3 regions of the Belliella marina genome follow, and region 1 is predicted to be linked to each of the others. Evidence: riboswitches for the same ligand, from Rfam matches in the RefSeq annotation. Region 1 holds a riboswitch; each other region holds the start of a gene.
What was found. A riboswitch is a leader RNA that binds a small molecule or an ion and turns the genes downstream of it on or off. The one in region 1 is predicted to bind thiamine pyrophosphate.
Positions count from the first base shown of each region.

Region 1 (5,310 bases):
TAAACTTCAATCCTTGTTCTATTTCTTTTCTGAATGATTCAGCTGCAACCGCTGGACTTACCGCACTACAGATCCCCGACACCACAGCCAAACAATCTGCTCCGTGTGAAATAATCTCTTTTGCGTTTTGAGTCTTGACGTTTCCGATCGCCACCAATTTTTTATTGGTCAGAGACCTCAGTTTTGCAAGCCCTTCCAATCCCCATTCGGAAATCGTATCTTCCTTGGTAGGTGTGGAAAATATCGGGCTAACACCCAGATACCATGCTTTTTTGGAACTTGGTTTTTCCAAATCCTCCATGGATTCTACAGAAATCCCAATAGGAAAATTAGTTCCCAGCAACTCCCAAACACGCTCCAACGGTTCATCAGATTGCCCTAGGTGAACTCCAAAAGACTGTACTTTTGCTGCCACCAGGATATTATCATTGATTATCAGGGGAACATTATACCGGTCACAAAGTGTCTTCAACTTTTCTGCCTTTTGGATAAAACTATCCAAAGACAGTTCTTTTTCCCGTAGCTGGACAATGTCTACCCCACCTTTGATCGCCTCTTCCACTACCCAAAAAAAATCCCTGCCAAGGCATGCTTGTTCGTCTGTCACCAAATAAAGTCTATATGGAAAATCGGTTTCCATCAGAATTCAACCTTCATCCTTTTCATCAATTCCCCACTGGTCAAATTATACAAGGTATCATACAGGTGCAACTGTAAGGTACCAGGCCCATCTGATTTTTCGGCTGCTATTTCACCAGCAACCCCCAATACAGCCATGGCTGCTGTAGTTGCCAAAAAAAGGTCTTTCTCAACCCCTGAAAATGCGCCAACTATAGCTGAAGCTGTACACCCCATCCCCGTAACCTTTGCCATCATAGGGTGACCATTGTCCAAAGAAACCACTCTTTCTCCTCCAACAATAAAGTCCTTCGCACCTGAGACACAAACTATACAACCAACCTCTTTGGAAAGGTTAATTGCTGCCTGTACAGCTTCACCAGAGTCATGGATGCTATCCACACCCCTGCTTTTGATGTTAACCTGTGCCAGTGAAAGGATTTCTGAAGCATTGCCTCTGATGACACTTGGCTTCAATGCCAGTAATTTGCCAATAGTCTCATTTCTATAGGGAGTAGCACCAGCACCCACCGGATCCAAAACCCAAGGTTTGCCTAAATCATTGGCTCTTTGGGCTGCCAAAAGCATACTTTCTACCCAATATTCATCCAAAGTCCCAATGTTGATGACCAAGGCATTCACAATACCTACCATGTCCAGCACCTCAGACTTGGCATGCGCCATGATCGGGGAAGCTCCCAAAGACAGCAAAGCATTGGCTGTATTGTTCATGACCACAAAATTGGTGATACTTTGGACTAAAGGTGATTTCTCTTTTAAAGTTTCAAAACAATGACTGATAGACTCTTTCATTTTTTCAATTTTAAGGTTTGAAAACTTCAGAGTCCAACTTTAAATGCTGGAAAAGATCAACCAATGCCACTGGCATTGTATTGAGATGACTTATTTCTTCCGCTGGCATGATCCAGTATCAAGTTCAAAGGGTATGATCTCAGCCTGAACAGGCACCCCCAAAGTTTCATATGCTAAATTATTCCCAATCCCTTTCAAAAAAAACTAAATAGCGATTTATATTTTATGACTATCCGCTTTCTTGCACGTAGCCAAACAATAGATTGTTGGATGAATGATATGTGGTTCTGTTGACTACTCCGCGGCCACAAGTGTGAACTGTTGTCTGCTGTCTGTTGACGATTATCCGCAACATTATGCCTTTGTTATTTATTTACTGGAAAAGTAGCGGATAATCATATTAATCATTTCATAACAACTATTTTCAAAACATTTTAAATTGAATTCGCTAATTTTAAAAGCATTTATACTGTCTAATCCAAAAGAAGTCAATTCTTAAAACCCTTTTACATGAAAAAATCTCTACACAAAACACTATTGCTCGTCTGGTTATTTATGGGAATGTTTGAGCTTTATGCCCAAACAGCCACGATAGCAGGCTGGACATTTGGTACTGTAACAGGAGAAGAGTCTCCACTTGCTGACCAAGGCAACACCAACAATGTCGGTGTACAACAAATCTCCGTAACCGGAGCAAATATCACAGGATATATTGCTGGGTCACCCGGAAGAGCAATCACATCAAGTGCCTGGGCTGGATCAGAACCTGAAAAAGCCTGGATAATCCCAGTCAACACCATTGGGTTTGAAAACCTTACCGTCTCCTTGAAACAAAGGAGCTCAAATACAGGGCCAAGGGATTTCCAACTGCAATATAGCACAGACGGTTCCTCTTGGTCAGATATACCTTCTGGTACAATCACGGTAGCCAACAACTTCACTTCCGGAGTTTTGAACAGCTTAGCGTTGCCATCAGTATTGGACAATTCACCTTTGGTCTATATTAGATCATTGCTGGTTTCTGGCATTGCTGTAAATGGAAGCCCCATTGCCAATACAGGCACCAGTGCGATTGATGAAATTTTTATCAGTGGAAATGAATCTTCCTCCGAACCACTTCCAACTACAGCTACACCATCGATCAGCCCAAATGGCGGATCATTTGAGGAAGCACAATCAGTCACTTTGGTTACAGACACTGATGGAGCGACAATTTATTACACGCTGGATGGAAGTGTTCCAAATCTGGGAAGTACACAATATATCTCCCCTATCCAAATCGAAGAAACGACAACGATCTCTGCAATCGCTTTCAAAGATGGCTTCAATGTAAGTGAGGTAGCAACTGCCGCATTTACCATTTCACTTCCACAAGCACCTGCTGGCAGCATACCATACAACCAAGATTTTGCGCAATTTGTGAACCTAAGCAATCCTGTATCCAGCTTCGGCTCAAATGGGGAATGGTCTTTTTCAGGTTCAGTTTTGAATTATAATGGTGCTTTTGGTACAGGAACAGCAGGTGGTTTTAGAGGGGGTGATGTATTGGGTTATCAGCATACCGGTACCTCCGGGGTAATAGAAGCGACATTGACTCTGGAAAACACGACTGGTTCTACAATCAATGAATTGGAAATCTCCTATGAAGGAAAAGTGGGCAGAGTAGACCAAACAAGATTCCCTGAATGGACGGTATCTGTAAATGGCATTGAAATCCCTGATCTTGCCTACAGTACTTCCGATGGAATCGACAAACCTGTTATCGCACTTATAGATGGGCTGAATATCCTTCCAAATGAGTTGGTGAATATTTCTTGGTCTTCCGACCGGGGATTCAATGCCGGTGGTGGAAGCCGTCAGATTGGACTGACAGCCTTAGACATCAGTGTTCCAGTAAGTCTAGACCCCATAGAATTTGTCAATTGGGATTTCACAGGACAACCGGGCAATCAGGCTTTCACGGAAGGAAACACACTCACCTCTGGGGTTCTTGCCAGTGATTTTGCTCGTGGATCTGGAATCAACCCAGCTGCTGCTGTCAACTCCATCAGCTCCAACGGTTGGAATGCAGGGGAAAACAGATACTTTACTTTTGGGTTCACGGTAGCTCCAGACAAATTAATCGATCTCTCCGCACTCCAGTTGGGTTCTACCTCTTCCAATACAGGTCCTAGGGATCTGGCATTGGTATACAGCGGGGATGGATTTACGGCTAGATTGGCAGAATGGACACATACAGGTACTTTTGTAAATCAGGTGATAGATTTGTCAGGACTGCAAAACTTGTCAGGCGAAGTTGAATTCAGGATAATCTCCACCAGTGATATATCAGCCAATGGTGGCACTGTAGCAGCCGGGGGAACACTAAGGGTTACCAATTACTTCTCTTCCGAAGGATCGCTCCCTGTTGCATTCTCTGGAGTTGTCAAAGATGCAGCCGGGGTAATCATCCCAACATTGACAGTCGATCCTAGCTCGCTTGATTTTGGCATTGTAAGCTTGGCGGATGAATCACCTGTCCTAACATACGAGTTGTCTGGATCTAATTTGGAGGGGGATGTCACTGTGAGCAGTACTTCACCGTTCAGTGTTTCCAAAGACGGGATAAACTTCACAAATTCCATAGTTTACTCACTCGCTGAATTGGCTTCTAGCCAAACAATTTCTGTGAAAATCGACAACAGCACAGAAGGTGTATTCAGTAGCTCAATCATACAGCAGACAACTGGAACATTGCCAGTTTCCCTGCCTGTCTCAGCTTCGGTTTTTGATCCATTCAATATCTCCGAAGATTTCAATGCATCCTGTCCAAACCTCCCTTCAGGCTGGTCTGCAATAAGCGTATTGGGAGATCAGGTATGGGCATGTACAACTTTTGGCAGGGCAGGTACGACACCTACTGCATCTGCGCCATCAGGCTTGCAGATCAATGGCTTTGCCGGTGGGGCTGTCCTCAATGAAGACTGGGTAATCACTCCAAGCTTTGATTTGAGCGGCTTCAACATCCCATTGATGTCCTTCTGGAGCAGGGTAGCATTCCAAGGCCCAAGATTGAAATTGATGGTTTCTACAGATTACGAAAGTGGAGATCCTAATACAGCAACATGGACGGAATTGAGCGATAGGTTTGCAAATGCCGATCAGTGGACATACTCTGGGGAAATTGATCTTTCAACTTATTTGGACCAAAGTATCAGAATTGCATTTGTATACTATTCATCTCCAGAAACAGGGGCAGCAAGATGGACTTTGGATGATTTTGAACTGTTCAGTTCTGATATTCCGGCATCTCCTTTCTTCTCCAACAGTCTTGGAAATGTGGACTATTTCCATTTTGGGATTACTCCTGTCAATACACCGTCAGCAGTTACCAAGACATTCAATTTCAGTCTTTCAAATGCAGTGGATAATCTGACGATTTCAGCGACCGAGGCATTTGAATTTTCTAAAAACGGAGCTGATTACGCAAGTATTTTGACATACACTCCAGCCGAATTGGCAAATCTGAATACAGTCACAATTAGGTTCAGACCAAATCAGGAAGGGGCTTTTGCAAGCCCAATCAAGTTCGAAAGCGAAAATGGAGACATCACAGAATCCAAAGGCTACCTCACAGGTGCAACAATAGAAAAAGACAAGACTTTCGATGTTGTCAATTGGAATATCGAATGGTTTGGATCTTCCAATTCGGGACAGGGACCTACAAATGTGGATCTTCAGCTACAAAATGTAAAAACCGTCATCGAAGATTTGGATGCCGATGTCTATGCTTTCCAAGAGATCACAAACCTAGACAAATTCTACGAATTGGTAGATGCACTCCCTGGCTATAGAGGTTTCCATTCACCAGCAGTATCCCAAGCAGGTGATTTCAGTGAA
Region 1 covers NZ_JBHUHR010000031.1:90,699-96,008, reverse strand. The annotation lists gene thiE (thiamine phosphate synthase) at 1-640, opposite strand, end outside; gene thiM (hydroxyethylthiazole kinase) at 640-1,431, opposite strand; TPP riboswitch at 1,508-1,601, opposite strand; gene ACFSKL_RS10995 (chitobiase/beta-hexosaminidase C-terminal domain-containing protein) at 1,942-5,310, shown strand, end outside.

Region 2 (5,310 bases), on a different contig from region 1:
GCTGATTTTCATTCCTCTTTCCTTGATTTTTATCAATTTCGAAATAGGGGTTTTGTTCCGTTCCATTTCTGTGAAGTGCAATCTCTTCAATCCAAATTCAGCAGCTAATTGATGGTGCTGGTGAATTGCAATCCGACCATGATATTTTGGATCAATTTGGGAAATCAGCTTACTCAGCAATTCCAAATCGCTATTGGGTTTGCGAAGATGGAATACCCCCAAACCTGCTTCAAAGAGCCGATTGATGTTTTCGGCTTCATTTGAAACAGGCGTGGGAGATGAAATGACCAACAGTTCCAAGTTACAGGTAGATTTCGTTTCCTTTTTCCGCAAATTCCTTGGCTTTGTCTTGCATGCCTTTTTCCAATGCTTCGGTTTCTTCTAGATCATTTTCAGCGGCATATTTTCTGACATCTTGGGTGATCTTCATGGAGCAGAAATTTGGACCACACATAGAGCAGAAATGGGCGATCTTCGCACCTTCGGCAGGAAGGGTTTCGTCGTGGAATGATTTGGCTGTATCTGGATCGAGTGATAGGTTGAATTGATCTTCCCATCGGAATTCAAATCTTGCCTTGCTCAATGCATTGTCTCTGTATTGAGCTCCAGGGTGTCCTTTTGCCAAATCTGCAGCATGGGCAGCTATTTTGTAGGTAATGACACCGTCTTTGACGTCTTTTTTGTTTGGCAATCCCAAGTGCTCTTTTGGAGTCACATAGCAAAGCATGGCAGTACCGTACCAACCGATCATGGCTGCTCCGATAGCTGAAGTGATATGATCATAACCTGGAGCAATGTCTGTCGTCAATGGCCCCAAAGTATAGAATGGAGCTTCTCCACAGTGCACAAGCTGCTTGTCCATATTTTCTTTGATCAAGTGCATCGGCACATGTCCAGGTCCTTCTATGATCGTTTGGATATCATGTTTCCAAGCTATTTTGGTGAGTTCGCCCAAGGTTTCGAGTTCCCCAAACTGTGCCGCATCATTTGCGTCAGCGATACTTCCAGGCCTCAAACCATCCCCTAGGGAGAAAGTGACATTGTAGGCTTTCATGATTTCACAGATCTCTTCGAAATGTGTATAGAGGAAGTTCTCTTTGTGGTGGGAAAGACACCATTTTGCCATAATCGAACCACCACGGGATACGATTCCCGTCATCCTTTTTGCTGTAAGCGGAACATACCTGAGTAAAACTCCTGCATGGATGGTGAAGTAATCCACGCCCTGCTCTGCTTGCTCTATCAAAGTATCCCGGAACAATTCCCAAGTCAGGTCTTCGGCCTTGCCATTTACTTTTTCCAAAGCCTGATAGATTGGGACAGTACCGATTGGTACGGGAGAATTTCTGATGACCCATTCACGGGTTTCGTGTATATTCTTTCCTGTGGAAAGATCCATGATTGTATCAGCTCCCCATCTGCAAGCCCAAACTGCCTTTTCCACTTCTTCCTCAATGTTGGAGCTCACCGCTGAGTTTCCAATGTTGGCATTGATCTTTACCAAGAAATTGCGGCCAATAATCATTGGTTCTACTTCCGGGTGGTTGATATTTGCAGGGATTACTGCACGACCCAAAGCGATTTCCTGTCTGACAAATTCAGGGGTGATAAAGCCTTTAGGGGTATTTGCCCCAAAGCTATTACCATCGTGCTGGTGGAGTAGGCATTTGTTACCAATATCATTTTTCCCCAATTCTGCAATCCTCTGGTTTTCCCTGATGGCAACGTATTCCATTTCCGGTGTAATGATACCCTGTTTGGCATAATGCATCTGTGAGACGTTTTTTCCAGGCAATGCTTTCAAGGGGTTGTTCAGATTAGGGAATCGAATCGGGTTCAGAGAGTCGTCATTTTTTCTTTTTTTGCCATACTCAGAGCTGATATCCGAAAGATACTCAACGTCGTTTCTTTGGAGTATCCATTTTTCGAAATTCCTAGGCAGACCTTTTTCGAGGTTTACCTGATAGGAGGGGTCTGTATAGGGACCGCTGGTATCATAGACCGTCACTGCCGGGTTTTTGGTGGCTGGTAGGCCTTTGATGTGCGGTTGTGTGTCATGCAATGAAATCTCACGCATGGGGACCCGAATCGCATGCAGCTCACCGTCCAAATAGACTTTTTTGGAAGCTGGAAATGGACTGGTCGAAATACTTTGGTTGTTAGGTGTTTGTTCTGTTTTCATTTGCTTATGGTTTTATCCTCCTTGTGTAGCTTTGATAAGGATGATCGTATCACCAGAGGCAATGAAAGTATTGGCCCATTCAGATTTTGGTATCACAGACTGATTGACAGCAACAGCGATACCTTCAGGATTTTGCTGAACATGGTTTTGAAGTAACTGTGTGATAGAGCAAGTGTCCGAAATCTGGAGCGGTTCATTGTTTACGGTAATATCCATCCTTGAAATTGTTTGATTGAACATATAACTTCAGGAGTGGCCCGTAACAACGGATCAAAAAAACGAAAATGCCATTCATCGAAGGATAAATGGGCAATTCTTCACTTTTCCCTTCGGCAGTACTAACTGCATCAGGTTCATAGGGTATGATCTCAGTCCGTGAAGGACACCCCTAAAGTTGTCCCAAACCTATAGAAAACAAATTGGAATTGCAAGGGGAGTTTGTTTTAATGAGTTTATTCTTTTAAAAAAAAACAAAGCGAAAATTCAAGCAAAATTCCCGAACTCAATCTTATTTAAACAATTTCGGACAGTTTGAATACCTGAAAGAGTATTTAGTAAACTTTCAGGTTTTAATCCGTTCAAAAAAGACTTTACCAAACTCTTCAATATGCTTGATCAAGTCCTGATTCGCAATTTGTCTATAAAGTGATATGTCAAATTTATAGGGAAGCAATAGCTCGTCCAATTCAGTTTCAATTAATTGTAAAGTGGTAAGGTCTAGATTGTCACCAATCAAAGTAAGGTCAATGTCCGATCCAATTCTATAATTTCCAATAGCCCTAGAACCATAAAGTATGACTTTTTCTACTTGATTATGTTTTTGAAATACCTGATTGATCTTTTCAATAATATACGGATTAAGCCCAAATCTTACCATAATTCACCTTGATTCCCGCTCTTGATTTCTTCTAGCTTATCCCTGAATTGCAAAAACTCTTTTAAATATTCATAAACGATTTTCATAAAAATATCATCAGCAGTTTCTTCATTGTAAGTATGGGAAGTTTTATTTCTACTTTTGATCATGTCCATCCAAACCTCACCATTTATAATCAATCCTGTAGCAAAGGCTTCCCTTGTAGCATCCTTAGAGCCAAAAACCCCCACATTCCCTGAATTTGCAAGAAAATCTTTCATGACATTCCAAGCAAGTTCGTGTGTATATTCGAAGCGCTGTATAAGTCCTTCTTTTAATATATCATCTAAGAAATCATCTGCATCAATTCTACCTTTATCATCGATTTGATAATCTTTTTCAATCCTTACAACTGCCTGTTCAAGTTTAGCTAGTGCTTTTTTGTAATTATTAAACCTCTGATGCCATCTTAAGTTCTCGTCTTCCATTATTGATATTGAAATTTACAAAATTGATAAAAGCACAACAATATTGTGTTTTCTAAACCCATACTAATTTATTAAAAAAAAAGCATTTGAATCGATAAAAAATTTAAATGGTTTAAATTAAGGCCTTTGGAATTAATCTTATCATAGTTTTAAGATTAATTCCCAAAGGCCTTTTTCCTTATAATCAACCCAATTTTGCCAAAGCTTCTTCAAGTGTCTTGATTTTGGCTTCTGCATCGGCTTGCTTTTTTCTTTCGTTTTCTATGACTGCAGCAGGTGCTCCTGCAACAAAGCGCTCATTGCTGAGTTTTTTCATTACTGAATTCAAGAATCCTTTGGTGTAAGCCAAATCTTTGCTGATGTTTTCCCTCTCTTCCTCTGCATTTACTTGCCCTTCCATCGGAATAAAGCACTCATCTGCCTTCACTACAAAGCTCACGGCATTTTCAAGTGAGTCACCGAAGCTTACATCTTCCAGATTAGCCAACTTTTTCAATACCGCATCAAATCTTCCATAAAGTTCTGATTGCTTGGTTTTGATAGTCAAAGAGAAAGCTTCTTTTGGTGAGATTCCCTTGGAGGCTCTGATATTTCTTACTTGTGATACAACCTCAAATACCTGTATTGCTTCCGTAATGATTTGACTGTCAAAAGATTTTGCTTCTGGCCATGCCGATACAATCAATGCCTCAGAAGTATCTCTTTCCTTGATTTGATGCCAAAGTTCTTCTGTCAAGAATGGCATAAATGGATGTAGTATTCTCAAAATATCCTCAAAGAATTCGATCGTTTTGGCATGCGTAGGGGCATCGATTGGCGCCTGGTAGGCAGGTTTGATCATTTCCAGATACCAAGAACAGAAATCATCCCAAACCAATTTGTACGTTGCCATCAACGCATCGGAGATTCTGAATTTCTCAAAATGATCCTCAATCTCCGTCAAAGCTTCATTGAATCTGTTTTCGAACCAGGTAATTGCTGCTTGGTTGCTTTCTCCAGAAATATTCGGGTCAATTTCCCATCCACTTACCAGCCTATATGCATTCCATATTTTGTTGGAGAAGTTACGGCCTTGTTCAACCAGTTTTTCATCAAATGGAAGGTCGTTTCCGGCAGGAGAGGAGAAGAGCATTCCCGTACGGACACCATCAGCTCCATACTGCTTGATCAACTCTAATGGATCAGGTGAATTGCCCAAAGATTTGGACATTTTTCTTCCTTGCTTATCCCTTACGATACCTGTGAGATAGACGTTTTTGAATGGTTTTTCACCAGTATATTCATAACCCGCAATGATCATCCTGGCTACCCAGAAGAACAAAATCTCCGGTGCAGTCACCAAATCATTGGTAGGGTAGTAATATTTCAAATCTTCGTTTTTCTCCCCTGTTTTGAAAACCCCAGAATCAAATACGGAAATAGGCCATAGCCATGATGAAAACCAAGTGTCCAGTACATCTTCGTCTTGGGTAAGGTCTTCCAATTTATATTGTGTGTCGAATTTTTCATTCGCAAGCTGAACTGCCTCTTCTTTGGTTTTGGCTACTACAAATTCACCATTTGGTAGGTAGTATGCAGGAATCTGATGTCCCCACCAAAGTTGACGGGAAATACACCAATCTCTTACATTTTCCATCCAAGAGCGGTACATGTTTTTGAATTTTGGCGGATGCAATTGGATTACATCTTCCATCACCGAACTCAAAGCCGGCTTGGTGATGTCTTCCATTTTCAAAAACCACTGCAATGAAAGCTTTGGCTCAACTACAGCATCTGTTCTCTCC
Region 2 covers NZ_JBHUHR010000045.1:58,201-63,510, reverse strand. The annotation lists gene ACFSKL_RS17275 (thiamine phosphate synthase) at 1-333, opposite strand, end outside; gene thiC (phosphomethylpyrimidine synthase ThiC) at 302-2,182, opposite strand; gene thiS (sulfur carrier protein ThiS) at 2,195-2,398, opposite strand; TPP riboswitch at 2,490-2,582, opposite strand; gene ACFSKL_RS17260 (nucleotidyltransferase domain-containing protein) at 2,745-3,059, opposite strand; gene ACFSKL_RS17255 (nucleotidyltransferase substrate binding protein) at 3,053-3,526, opposite strand; gene ACFSKL_RS17250 (valine--tRNA ligase) at 3,711-5,310, opposite strand, start outside.
Region 2: another riboswitch for thiamine pyrophosphate. It lies ahead of thiS (sulfur carrier protein ThiS); the one in region 1 lies ahead of thiM (hydroxyethylthiazole kinase).

Region 3 (5,310 bases), on a different contig from region 1:
AAAGGTTAGAACGTTGGAAGGTTTGAAAGTTTGGAGGTTGAATTTTCTATACTTCTAAGCCCTAAGCTTCTAAACAGTTTTGGGATTGGGTTATTAGTGGATTAGGTTATCAGTGGATTGGACGAATAGTGAACGAGGAGATTGGGAGATTGGAAGGTTATGAGGCTGGTTTTCTTAAACTTCCAATTCTCAAGACAATACACAGATTAGGGAATGGGGTATCGGTGGATTGGTTGATTAGGGGATTAGGAGGCTTAACCCTGCCGTGCAGCAGGCAGGTACTTCGTGTTTGCTCTGTTTCTCATTTTTTTGTTACGTCCTGATTTTACATGACATCTTTTTCCATTGATTTCTCTGTATTTTCGATAGCCATTCAATTGCCTGCTTCAAAGATGGGACGAGACCTCTCTCCCGATGCTTTCAGGATCGAGGTGACGTAGTCGTAAAAACAAACTTGTCTTTTTGGTTCTTGCCTCTTGTTTTCTCGTCTCTCGCTTCTAAAATCTCATATCTAAAAAAAAAGCACCCCCGAAACCGGAGATGCCTTTACGCTCAACTAAATTTAAACTTTATTTAAAATCTAACCTTTACACCTGCCAGGAAGTTGGCTCCTGCCATTGGATAATAGAAATTCTCCGTTGTCAGGGATCTGCCAGTCCCCCCTTCTCCAGGGAGAAAATATGAGAATGTATAGCCGTTTGGCTCATAGAGTCTATTGAAAATATTGTAAACCATCAAGGTGAATTCCAAGTTTTTGACAAATCTAGGCTCCAAAGCATAATTCAACCTCAAATCTGTAGTCCAAAAAGCATCAAGCTTCCTGTTGTCATTCATGGTGTTGTCCATATATTGACTGCCAACATATTTGTTGAGCAAACTGATTTCGAAACCTTTGGCAGGTTTGTAATCCAATATTGCAGAAGCAACTACATTTGGGGAAAATGCTATGTCTGTATCCGTATAATTGATTTCCTCCTGAAAGAAGTCATCGGCTGAATAATCATCTATGTACTCCGTAAACTCAGAGATTTTGTTTCTACTGACTGCCAAATTCCCACCCAAGGTGAATTTTGGGGAGATTTTGTAAGCTCCATCTATCTCAATCCCTGCACGATAGGAATCAGCCACATTATCCCTAACATATGCACCTACATCATTCAGCTGACCTGTCAATACCAGCTGATTGTTGTAATTCATGTAGTATAGATTCACATTGTAGGAATACTTGCTATGACTTGCCTTGATACCAGCTTCAATATTTTGTAGATTTTCGGCCTGTGGTGCCCTGTCTATAATCGGAGAATCCGTAAAATCCCTCCTCACAGGCTCTCTGTTTGCTACTGCGTAGGATGCATACCATGATTTTCCAGTGCGGGTTTGATAAGTCAATCCAAATTTTGGGTTGAAGAAATTGTAGCTTACTTGACCAGATATATCCCTCAAGTCATTATTGATACCATCAAATCTGTAATCCACCCCTCTGTACTGCAGATCACCATAAAGAAAGAGTCCGTCTACAGCCTCATATGTCCCTTTTAGATAGACATTTCTATCATCTTTGACCGCTACATTGTCATAATACCTGTCTCTGATGTTCACATCAGCTGCGTACTGCATCCAGATGATTTCACCAAAGTGGTCCCCATCATACCTGTTTGCTCCTCCACCAAGTACCACATCCCATTTGGCATCATGGGAAAGGTAATTAAACGAAAACACCCCGCCATAAAAATCATTGTCCAGCCACCTTCTTCGGATGATGTCCATTCTGGATATGCTGGTCTCTCCAATGACTACAGGAGTAAGCCCATAACTACTCAACCGATCATTTTGTCTAAACTGCTCATAATATCCACGCCCATAAGTGTAATGCAAAGCTGCATTCGCCTTCCAGTTTTGGTTGATTTTTCCTGTGTAGATAAACTGGTAATGATCCTGCTGGTAGTTGTCAGTTTGATTATCATAAGTATAAAGGTTGAAAGTCCTATTGGTTTCCAACAGTGCTTCCGGCACCCCTTCCCAAGCTTGGTAGGTTTTTTCTGCCCCTGAGAACACATTCAATTTGAATACGTGGTTTTCTCCATGGTAACCACCAGTCAGAAAGTAAGACCTTAGATTCGAGGAAGCCCTATCCATATACCCATCAGAGGTGATTTGGGACAATCTTGCATCAATAGTCCAGCGGTTATTCAACAATCCTGACCCTGCCTTGACGGTATGTCTTCTGGTGTTGAATGACCCAAAGGTATTATCGATTTCACCATATGCTTCATCCTTTCTAGTATCTGTCTGGATATTGATACTTGCCCCAAAAGTAGCTGCCCCATTTGTAGAAGTACCTACACCTCTTTGGATCTGCATATTGTCGACCGAAGATGCAAAATCAGGCATATTCACCCAGAAGACTCCATGAGATTCAGCATCATTCATCGGTATGCCGTTGACAGTGACATTGATTCTTGATTGATCCGAACCTCTGATTCTCAACCCTGTGTAACCCACACCTGCCCCTGCATCAGAAAAACTTACGACAGAAGGCGTGTAATTCAAAAGCATTGGGATATCCTGTCCCAAATTGAGCTTGGCGATATCTTCTTTTTTGATATTTTGGAAAGTCGTAGGCGTGACGTCAGTCGCCCGAGTTCCGTAGACTACAAACTCCTCGGTAAATAAGCTGCTCTGTGCCAATGAAATATTCAATTCACCCGTAAGAGGGACATCAACACTTACCCTCTGAGTTTCGTACCCCAAAAATGACACAATCAAATCAAAAGTCCCCTTAGGAACATTTGTGATCTCAAACTTCCCCTGATGATCCGTATTTGTACCACGTCCTGTACCCTTTAGGATAAGATTAGCCCCAAACAAAAGCTCCCCCGTTTGGGCATCTTGGACTATTCCATTGATTCTGTTTTGGGCAGAAGCGACTAAACACACCAGCATCATTGCCAATGTAAATCCTAAGTATTTCATTTTTATTGCTTGCATACTGCCAAGGCAGTTTGGTTGAATCTCCAAAAACCAAGGGGACGGTTTTCTTCATTTTGTTCACCCTATTACCAAATCGAATAATCAAACACAGCCAATATGCTTGCTTCAGTACAGCCTGAGCTTGATAGTTGAGTCAAACCCCACGAAAGGCTTCAATCAATTCCTATTGTCATCGGTTACTCATTTCCCTTCGCCGGCACTACCCGGATCAGGTATTGTGGGTATGATCTCAGCCCGAAATTTTAAGGCACCCCTAATGATCTTGGGTACAAATGTAGGTGTAAAAGCTTAATAACCAAAAAGAGCATAAAAAAACCCGCTGCTCAAGTGAACAGCGGGAAAAATAAAAATCTAAAATACTTATGGACGTCCAAGTGTTCTTAGGTGATTTACGTGGGAAGCAAAAGCCATCCTTAATTTCGGGTGTTCCAAATATGGGATCCCATATTCCAAACAAGTTTCTTTGATGATTTTGCTAATTGCAGGATAATGTACATGGGAAATATTTGGGAACAAATGATGCTCAACCTGAAAATTCAACCCACCTACTACCCAAGAGAGTAGCCTGTTGTTTGTGGCGAAGTTGGCAGTTGTCTTCAATTGGTGAACCGCCCAGTCATCTTCCAATTTATTCGTCTCAACATGAGGCATAGGGAATGAGGTCTCTTCGATCGAATGCGCAAGCTGGAAAACCACACTGAGCAAAATACCGGTAGCAACCCCATAAAGCAAGAATCCAACTAACCACGGCAATACCCCCACAAAATAAATCGGGATGACAACAAACAAAACAATGTGTAGCAATTTGAATCCCCAGAATGAAAGGTGATCTGATATTGTCATCTTCTGAATCGGAATGACACCAACTTTTCTGGTAGCATATTTTTTATAATCTGTCACAAAAACCCAGTACAGATACAACAAAGAATATACAAACAAGAAATACTTGTGTTGGTACTTATGGATACTGTGGAATTTTTGGTGTGGACAAAGTCTCAAAAATGGCCTGGCATTCATATCATCATCAACCTCATCAATATTTGTGAATGAATGGTGAACGACATTGTGCTTAGTTTTCCACATAAACACATTGGCGCCAAGAAAATTGATGGATACTCCCGCAAGTTCATTGACCCAAGATTTTTTGCTAAAACTGCCATGTGCCCCATCATGCATGACATTGAATCCGATGGTTGCCGCCAACGCGCCCAAAAGCACACATCCGAGCAAAGCAAGAGACCAATGTGGTGTAAAAAACACCAAAGTAACATATGTGGCAATATAGCCAGCCACCAATAAAATGGCTTTTAGGTAAAGAGAGAAATTTCCTGTTTGCTTGAGATTTTTTTCTGTGAAGTAATTTTTGATCCTCAATTTCAAATCTGAATGAAACGAAGATGCGGCACTGAATCTAGGGGGACGCATGATAATGTATTTAATGATAATGATTACTGGGGAAGAAAAATAAATCGGGTGTCAAATATTTCAAATTCCTCTATAAAGATACACCAAATAAATTTAGAAAATCAAAAACTGACAAAGATCATCTAATTGATTCTGTTTGTTTTAAGTTAATTTAACAATATGATTACCTACTTCTTTGCAAGCGAGTAATTAGTAAGACATCATAATACGGATAATCACCAACTACGCAAAGTAAACAAGTGCCGATGGCAGAAACCCAACAACTGCTGCAGACAAAGTGCTTAAACCAATTTAAGCAGACATCATCAAGAAAACGGGTAACCAGATTCTACAATAAGAAAAAGTCAATAAATGCCGTGTTTTTTCAATGCCTTCATTGCACTTACAAACCTCTCATCATACCCTCCACTGATTATTTCAAACGGAATCCCTGATGCCTGTAGCAAATCTTTGTAAATATTGAAAAAGTGACTTCTCATTTCCGGGTTTGGATGTTCTCTTTGTGGATCATCTTCCCAAGGAATATCAATATCCGTCAAAAGGTATAAATCATATTTCCTTTTTTTGATTTGTTCCAAAATCCAAGGGTCAGTCTTACCAAACTTGTGGTCACTCCACACTTTGATTACGTTCAAATCAGTATCAATAAATAAAATATTCTTTGATTTTTTCAGCTTTTTATCTTCCAACCCAATCTGTTTTTTTGCTATTTCAAGCAAGTCTTCATATTGATAGGTTCTTCCCAGATCATTTAGATATTGACGTGCATATTCATATACCCAATGCTCACCAAATGTGGCAGCCAATGCTTTCGAAAGTGTACTCTTCCCCGTGGATTCCGGACCGATAATCACTACCTTTTTAACTTCCATATGCTATATTTTTGGAAGATTT
Region 3 covers NZ_JBHUHR010000015.1:134,348-139,657, forward strand. The annotation lists gene ACFSKL_RS04875 (TonB-dependent receptor) at 574-2,973, opposite strand; TPP riboswitch at 3,160-3,256, opposite strand; gene ACFSKL_RS04880 (fatty acid desaturase family protein) at 3,352-4,416, opposite strand; gene ACFSKL_RS04885 (AAA family ATPase) at 4,761-5,288, opposite strand; gene pnuC (nicotinamide riboside transporter PnuC) at 5,278-5,310, opposite strand, start outside.
Region 3: another riboswitch for thiamine pyrophosphate. It lies ahead of ACFSKL_RS04875 (TonB-dependent receptor); the one in region 1 lies ahead of thiM (hydroxyethylthiazole kinase).